DNA from 2 places in the Dermacoccus sp. Tok2021 genome. Region 2 is predicted to be linked to the other one. Evidence: riboswitches for the same ligand, from Rfam matches in the RefSeq annotation. Region 2 holds a riboswitch; the other holds the start of a gene.
What was found. A riboswitch is a leader RNA that binds a small molecule or an ion and turns the genes downstream of it on or off. The one in region 2 is predicted to bind cyclic di-AMP.
Positions count from the first base shown of each region.

Region 1: linked by a shared signal. The riboswitch ahead of K9D12_RS01635 (C40 family peptidase) and the one ahead of K9D12_RS00355 (transglycosylase family protein) in region 2 are both predicted to bind cyclic di-AMP.

Region 1 is NZ_JAGTHU010000001.1:344,260-348,463, reverse strand. It holds gene K9D12_RS01650 (cysteine desulfurase) at 1-886, shown strand, start outside; gene sufU (Fe-S cluster assembly sulfur transfer protein SufU) at 888-1,370, shown strand; gene K9D12_RS01640 (metal-sulfur cluster assembly factor) at 1,367-1,762, shown strand; gene K9D12_RS01635 (C40 family peptidase) at 1,992-2,465, opposite strand; cyclic di-AMP (ydaO/yuaA leader) riboswitch at 2,470-2,657, opposite strand; gene K9D12_RS01630 (neutral zinc metallopeptidase) at 2,771-3,739, opposite strand; gene K9D12_RS01625 (ABC-F family ATP-binding cassette domain-containing protein) at 3,904-4,204, shown strand, end outside.
Region 2 is NZ_JAGTHU010000001.1:75,528-79,731, reverse strand. It holds gene K9D12_RS00365 (serine/threonine-protein kinase) at 1-32, shown strand, start outside; gene K9D12_RS00360 (threonine/serine exporter ThrE family protein) at 119-1,672, shown strand; cyclic di-AMP (ydaO/yuaA leader) riboswitch at 1,876-2,047, shown strand; gene K9D12_RS00355 (transglycosylase family protein) at 2,056-2,778, shown strand; tRNA gene K9D12_RS00350 (tRNA-Thr) at 2,983-3,055, shown strand; gene K9D12_RS00345 (hypothetical protein) at 3,183-3,497, shown strand; gene K9D12_RS00340 (phosphatase PAP2 family protein) at 3,610-4,204, shown strand, end outside.

The sequences.
Region 1 (4,204 bases), 270 kb from region 2:
CGTCACGGCGATGGAGCACCACGCTAACCTCGTGCCGTGGCAGGAACTCGCACGTCGTACCGGCGCCACGTTCCGTTGGATCGAGATCACCGACGACGGTTTCGTCGACCTCGATTCGGCGCGTGAGGTCATCACCGAGCGGGCCAAGGTCGTCGCCTTCACCCACGTCTCCAACGTGCTGGGCACGATCAACCCCGTCAATGACCTCGCAACGATCGCTCGCGAGGCCGGGGCACTCGTCGTTCTCGACGCGTGCCAGTCGGTGCCGCACATGCCCGTCGACGTGGCACAGCTCGATGTCGACTTCCTCGCCTTCTCCGGCCACAAGATGCTCGGTCCCACCGGCATCGGTGTGCTGTGGGGCAAACACGAACTCCTCGAGGCGATGCCTCCGTTCCTCACCGGCGGATCGATGATCGAGATCGTGAAGCTCGAAGGCACGACGTTCGCGCCCCCGCCCCAGCGCTTCGAGGCGGGCACGCCGAACGCCGCCCAGGCCGTCGGTCTCGCCGCCGCGTGCGACTACCTCGAGGCGCTCGGCATGGACAACGTGCTGCGTCACGAGCAGGATCTGATCCAACTCACGCTCGACGGCCTCGCCGAGCGTCCCTGGGTCAGCGTGCTCGGCCCCCAGGACGCAGGTGCCCGGCTCGGTGCGGTCGCGTTCGTCGTCGACGGGGTGCACCCGCACGACGTCGGGCAGATTCTCGACGACGCCGGTGTTGCCATTCGTACCGGTCACCACTGCGCGTGGCCGTTGCACCGACGTCTTCGCGCCGTGGCGAGCAGCCGTGTCAGTTTCAACGTCTACTCCACGGCCGACGACGTCGAGGCGTTCCTCACGGCGCTCGACCGGGTGCCGAACATCTTCGGTCTGGAGGTCTGAGATGGATCTGTACCAGGAGCTCATTCTCGAGCACTCCAAGCGCCCGCAGCACGCGGGCCTGCGCGAGCCGTTCGGCGCCGAGAGCCACCACGTCAACACCTCCTGCGGTGACGAGATCACCCTGCGTGTCGACGTCGAAGGCGAGGGCGACGACGCCGTCATCAAGGACGTCAGCTACGACTCGATCGGTTGCTCGATCTCCGTGGCGTCGGCGTCAATGCTTGCCGAGAACCTCATCGGGCTCACGCTGCGTGAAGCCCAGGAGGTCTTCGGTGCCACCCGCACGATGCTCACGAGCAAGGGCCAGTCTGCCGGTGACGAGGAAGTCATCGGCGACGCCATCGCCCTCGCCGGAGTCTCGAAGTACCCCGCGCGCGTCAAGTGCGCCCTGCTGTCGTGGTCCGCACTGCAGGACTCGCTCGGCAAACTCGGTCTCGACCTGACCGGGGGCGCCGCATCCACCACGGAGGAGACCAAGGCATGACCGACAACGAGATCACCGCCGACGTGACCGCCAACGAGGCCGAGGCGCCCGAGCGCGCCCAGGCGCAGGGAGTCAGCGACTCCGGCGTCGAGGTCGAGGAGGTCAAGGAGGCCCTGCGTGACGTCGTCGACCCCGAGCTCGGCATCAACGTCGTCGACCTCGGCCTCGTCTACGGCATCACCGTCGACGAGAGCAAGCACGCCGTCATCGACATGACGCTGACGTCTGCGGCCTGCCCGCTCACGGACGTCATCGAGGAGCAGGTCGCCACGTCCCTGCTTGATGTCGTCACGGGCCACACGCTCAACTGGGTGTGGATGCCGCCGTGGGGCCCGGACAAGATCACCGACGACGGCCGCGAGCAACTTCGCGCGCTCGGCTTCAACGTCTGACAAGAGGTGGGCGAAAGCGGCTCCGGTCCTCCTGAGTCGCGTCGACCCTGACGACGAAGGCACTCACCACTGTGGTGAGGGCCTTCGTCGTGTCGTTATCTCGCGTGACGTCCGCGAGAAAACGCAACCCGTGTGGAAGCCGGTCGATTGCCCACAGTGGAGAGACGCGAAACGGCCCCTCGTCCCGGAGGACGAGGGGCCGTTTCGAAACGTCGCAGAGGCTCGCGGATCAGACGCGACCGAAGCGGTAGCTGGCACCGGCGCGCGAGAGCGACACGCGCGTACCCGGACGCATAGCGTGCCACACCATGCCGTTACCGGCGTAGATACCCGTGTGGTAGGCGTAACCACCAGAGGTGAGGAACGCCAGGTCGCCCGGACGGGCGTACGCGCGGGAAACGCGGTAGGAGGAGCGGTACTGCTGGTTGGCCGTACGCGGCAGGTAGCGGCCGACCTGGCGGTAGGACCAGCTCGTCAGACCCGAGCAGTCGAAGCGCCACGGGCCGGAAGCGCCGTACACGTAGGGCGCACCACGACGGCTCGAGGCCTTGGCCACGGCGCGGCGCGCGGACGCGGCCGTGACGGCGCTGGCGTTCGAGGCGCTGGCAACCGAGACGGCGCCGAGAGCGGAGGAGGCCAGAGCCGTGCCGACGGCAACCTTGGAGGTGTTGGCCATGAAGGAGCGGCGGGACATGTTCTTCATGTCGATTCATTTCCAGGAGCGCTTACGAGGCATGACCTGTCGGGTTCGAGATCCTAGATTCTCGGCCCACCGAAGTGAGCTTTACCCCAAGAACCACCGAAGTGGCCCGGATGCTGGGTGCACCGTTCCCGTCGCTCCGCGTGATGCGAAGTTTTACCTGACCTTCGTGACGGGACTCAGCGACGAAGCAGGGCCGCACCGTTTCGGTGCGACCCTGCAAGATTACAGACTGATCACGAGCGACACAAATCGAGCGTTCATCAACTTGTCAGGAGAACCACATCTTCGCGGTTTTCCGGCGTTTTTCAGCCCAGATCCTGTGCGTTGAACGTGTCGCAGGAGTTGAGTTCACCGCTCTGGAAACCGGTGAGGAACCACTTCTGACGCTGCTGCGACGAACCGTGCGTCCACGACTCCGGCGTCACCCGGCCCTGGGCCTTCTGCTGGATGCGGTCGTCACCGACCGCGGATGCGGCGGACAGCGCCGACTTGATGTCGGACTCGGTCACGGTCTTGAGGAGGGTGTTGCCGTTCTTGTCCTTGGCCTCGGTGGCGTGGTTGACCCAGATGCCGGCGTAGCAGTCGGCCTGCAGCTCGAGGCGGACCGATCCGGACTCGGGCCCCTTCGGGTCCTGCTGGGCGCGACCCAGGGCGCCGAGAAGGTCCTGGATGTGGTGGCCGTACTCGTGCGCGACGACGTACATCTGAGCGAGGTTGCCGCCGTCGGCGCCGTAGGTGCTCGACAGCTCCTGGAAGAAGCTCGTGTCGATGTAGACCTTCCGGTCGTTCGGGCAGTAGAACGGCCCCATCTGCGAGCTCGCGGTGCCGCAACCGGAGGACGTCTGGCCGCTGTAGAGCTTGGTGGGCGCGTACTCGTACTCGGTGCGACCGCCGGTGAAGTCCGGGAGCGCCTGGTCCCAGTAGGCCTGAACGGCATTGACCGTTCCGATCACGCGGCAGGTGTCGTCCTCGTTGGCGTCAGCACCCGTCTTGCAGGCCTGGATCTGCTGGGAGACCCGGTCGTTCGAGCCGGAGACGTCCTGCGTGTCCTGGCTGTACTGGTTGAGGCCGCTCGCGCCGCCGGGGTAGCTGCTCCCGCCACCGCTGCCGGTGATGTCGATGCCGAAGAACGCAAAGATGAGCATGAGGATGAGACCGCCGATACCGCCGACGGCCGTACCTCCGCCCATCCCGCCGCGGCCACCGCCGAAGCCTCCGGAACCACCGGATTCGACCTGCGACGTGTCCAGCTGCGCGTTGTCGTTGAACGTCAAGAGAACCTCCGTTGTGAAGGCGGACGGCGTCGTCCACCCCGATTCATCTCTCGTAGACTACTGGGGCTTCACGCGCCTCGCCGTATGTCACGCGAGCAGAGCGCTCCCGTCCGGCGTGTCGGAGCCGTACACCCCTTCACCGTTCTTTCGAGGAGCCCTGCCCTGTGATCACCGCCGAAGGCATCGAACTGCGCGCCGGCTCGCGCATCCTGCTCGAGAGCGCCACGTTCCGGGTGGCCGCCGGTGACCGTGTCGGACTCGTCGGGCGCAACGGTGCCGGTAAGACCACCCTGACGAAGGTGCTCGCCGGTGAGGGTCTGCCCGCTGCCGGCAAGGTGGTCAGCTCCGGGGCAGTGGGATACCTGCCGCAGGATCCCCGCACCGGTGACCTCGATGTCCTCGCGCGCGACCGTATCCTGTCCGCGCGCGGCCTCGACGCCATCGTCGCCGACCTGCGCAAGGCCG
Region 2 (4,204 bases):
AGTACCTGCCGGCGTCCGGCCTCGGCAACTGATCCGTTGACGCTTCGGGCCCCGTTCCACAGCCCACCCACAGCGCGGGCCCACGGTCGGTCGAGGCCCACGAACTATTCTTCGAGGCATGGCGCAGTACGGACGGGATCAGTCGAGCACGGGGCCCAACCCCTCGAGTGACTCGTCCAGCACGCCGACCCCGGGGTTGCCGCCACGGATGCGCTTCCTGCGCAGCGAGCCGGTCACCGAGCCGCTGCCCATCGCCGACGCGCTCAAGCGCACGCCCTATCGCGACCCGAACGTCATGGGCGGGCCGGACGACGACACCGAGCAGCAGAAGGCGCTCGACATCGCCGCCCGTGTGGGCGAGTTGCTTCTCCGCTGTGGCGCGAGCACGCGTGACGTCGAGGCGAGCGTCGTCGCCGTCGCGGCGTCCGCGGGCCTGCGCCGCCTCGAGGTCGACATCACGAACCAGTCCTTGTTGTTGCAGAGCCCGTCGACGAACGGCCGTCAGCCCCTCACGATGTTGCGTGTCGTGCGCTCCTCGACGCGCGACTTCTCTCGGCTCATGGCCGTGCACCAGTTCGTCGAGTCGCTCGTGTCCGGTGGCCTGGATCTCGACGAGGCGACGAAGGAACTGAAGCGCATCCAGAGGATGCCGCGCCTCTACCCGCGGTGGGTCGTCTCGGTAGCCTTCGGTGGTCTCGCGGCATCCGTCGCGACGATCCTCGGCGGCGGGTGGATGGCCGTCGTCGTCGCCTTGGTCTCGGCCGTGCTCGTCGACCGCGTGGGCCGCCGCCTGAGCAACGCCGGCGTTCCCGCGTTCTACGGCGCCGCCGCCGGCGGTCTCATCTCGACGGCGCTCGCGTGGTTCGCGTACATGTCGCACCAAAGCCGCGTCGTGGGGGAGTTCGTCGCCCACAACCTGCCCGGCACGATGTCGACGGCCGACTTCGCGTACGCGATCTCCGGCGGCATCGTGGCGCTCCTGCCCGGTCGTCAGATGGCGTCCGCGGTCGAGGACGCGGTGACGGGTTATCCCGTGACGGCGTCGGGGCGTGTGCTCACCGTCATCCTCGACTGCGCGGGCATCACGGTCGGTGTCGGTGCCGGCCTGGCGCTGACACTGAACCTCGACCGGGCGCTCGACCTCAGCCTCCAATCGCCCGGCTCCCTGCGCTTCGACATGCCGCCCACGGCCCTGCTCCTGCAGGTGGCGTGCGGTGCCATCGGTGCGGCGTGTGCCGCCGTCACGATGCGCTCCCGCGTGCGGATGCTCCTGCCGACAGCTGCGGCGGGAGCCCTCGGCGTCGTCGGGGTTGCGCTGTTGACGCGTTATGTCGGGATCGGGGCGACGACGGCCACGGCGGTCGCTGCCGTCAGCGTCGGGTTCTCCGCGCGGCTCGTGGCGCTGCGCCTCGGTGCGCCCGCCCTCGTCATCGTCATGCCGGCGGTCTCGCCGCTGCTGCCGGGCCTGCGGATCTTCCGGGGCATGTACGAGTCGGTCTCCGGGTCGGTCATCGGCGCCACCAAGGTGGCCCAGTCCGGCGTGGGTGTGACGACGATGCTCGGCGCCGTCGGAGTGGCCCTCGCGATCAGCACCGGACTGGTGCTCGGCGACGTGCTCTCGGCCCCGCTCGACAAGCCGCTGGTACGCCGTCGACGAGCCCGCCGGCGCTGACATCACCGATTTTGTGTGATCTGCATCACATTTCAGGCCCGAAAGGCCTGATCTGTCAAGAAGTTACCGCGACCTGATTGTTACGCAGGTCTCTCGTCCCGTAACGTTCCCTTCGCTGTGCACGATGTATTTCTCGTGTCGTCACGGCGACATGAGAACTCAACACAACCACTTATTCAGTGGGCGGTGCACACGCCAAACCTCGTCTGGCACCGCCGTTTCACCCGCAGATCGCGGGCTGAAGACGAGGGTGGGGGACCCACTTCCGACGCTCGCCGCACGGTGAGCGTCTCGGGGTGAAGCCGGTCCTCGCCGGCCGGGCACCTGACTGCCCGAACCCGACAGCTCACCTCACAGGCGTACGTCAGGAAAGGACACTCTCCATGGGTTACACCCCCAAGCACGTCGCTGCTTCCGAAAGCACCACCGGCCGCAAGGTCGCCGGCGTGGCTCTCGCCGGTGCCGCCACCGTCGGTGCCGGTCTCACCCAGGCCTCCTCGGCCTCCGCCGCCTCGGTCTGGGACCGCGTCGCTCACTGTGAGTCGACGGGCAACTGGCACATCAACACGGGTAACGGCTTCTACGGCGGCCTCCAGTTCACGCAGCAGACGTGGCGTGGCTTCGGCGGCGGTCAGTACGCCTCGTCCGCTCACCTCGCCACACGCGAGCAGCAGATTGCGATCGCCCAGAAGGTACTGCGCGTGCAGGGCCCCGGCGCATGGCCGGTCTGCTCGGTTCGCGCCGGTCTGACCCGCGCCAACGGTGGCGCTGCTGCCGCTGCCCCGGTTTCGCGCGCCGCCGCCCGTCCGGCCGTGAAGTACTCGGCCCCGGCCGCGTCGCAGGGCGGCAAGCTCGCCGTCGACGGTGTTCTCGGCCCGCGCACGGCCCGTGAGCTCCAGGCCTGGGTCGGCACGTTCCGCGACGGTGTCGTCGGCGTCCAGACGAAGAAGGCCCTGCAGCGCAAGGTCGGCGTGTATGCCGACGGCATCGTCGGCCCGCGCACCGTTGCTGCGCTCCAGACGAAGGTCGGCATCTCGCGCGACGGCGCCAGCTACCTCAACGCCCGCACGGTTCGCGCTCTGCAGGCTTACCTGAACAACCACTGATCGGTTGATCCAGGGCTGACGGGCCCCGCCGCTTTCGAGCGGCGGGGCCTGTCGGCGTTTCCTGATGCAGATCTGTCGATCTGGCCGCGATGTTTCGTCACCGGGACCACCGAATTGCACTGGAGAGCGGGCCTGGTCGTGGCCTGGCGGGCGGGCCCCGTGCAGGTTCGGTAGGATCGCGTGGTCGCCCGGCACGGGCGGCGTGCTGGAGTGGCGCAATTGGTAGCGCACCTGTCTTGTAAACAGGTGGTTGTGGGTTCGAGTCCCATCTCCAGCTCTGTGAATTCCGCTCGCAGTGTGCCCATCGGTGTGCCCATGTCCGCGAGATCCTCCGGGTGACGCGTGCCTTCTGGTGAGCTGGGGGCGTCAAGGCACGGTTCAGACTCGTTTCCTACGATGTCGTCATGAACCTCAAGCCCGCAGCAGACGTCCAGACCGCACCCCTCGCAGCGCTCGGCCTCCTCGGGGGCTACGTCACCGCCCGCGAGACGCAGATCCGCCCGCTCGGTGGCGTGGTCCTCGCCCTCGCCGGTGCTTACGCCGGACGCACCTGGGTCGCCAAGGCCGGTGCCGCCAAGGCCGCCGCCCTCGGCGCCGTGTACCTCGGCGGTTTCGGTGCGTCCCACCCCCTCGCCAAGAAGGTTGGCGCCTGGCCGTCCGTCCTCGGTGTTGCGGCGGCCTCCGCCGCTGCGTCGTACGCCCTCGTCGACCGCAGCTGATACCCGTGCGCACGCGCCGCCCGCACCGTCTGTTGACGCGATGCGGGCGGCTCGTCGTGACCCTGCCCGATAGACTCGGGCGATCCGTTCTCCGGCACGAGGAGGTGCCCACGTGAGTGCCGAGCGCCCCTCGTCGGAGGCATCCGCCTCCCCCCGCGAGCGCATCGGGGCCTCGGACGACGAACTGCTCGGCGAGGACACCGCCGCACCGCCACGCTGGGTGCGCAACCTCGCGAAGCCCGTCGGTGGGCGTCCTGCGCTGCTGCTCGAGCTGTTCATCTTCTGGATGTTCTTCCAGTACTTCAGCTACGCGCAGGAGCACATCCGCGGAGGCCCGATCGAGTCCGTGCGCCACGCGCACGAACTGTTCGATCTGGAGAAGACGCTCCACATCGACGTCGAACTCTGGCTCAACGCCGGCCTCGCCGCCGTGCCGCCGCTCGCCATCGCCGCGGGCTACTACTACGGCATGGTGCTCGCCACCGTGCCCATCACCCTGGCGCTCGTCTGGTGGTTCAACCCCCAGGGCTTCCGAAGACTGCGCAGACTTCTCATCGCGACGACGCTGCCCAGCCTGCTCGTCTTCTGGCTCCTGCCCATGGCGCCGCCGCGCTTCGCGGTGCCCGGCGTCGTCGACATCAACGCCGTCTACAACATCCTCGGGGGAGCGCTCGCGCGCGACCCGTCACGCTCGGCCAACCTCTACG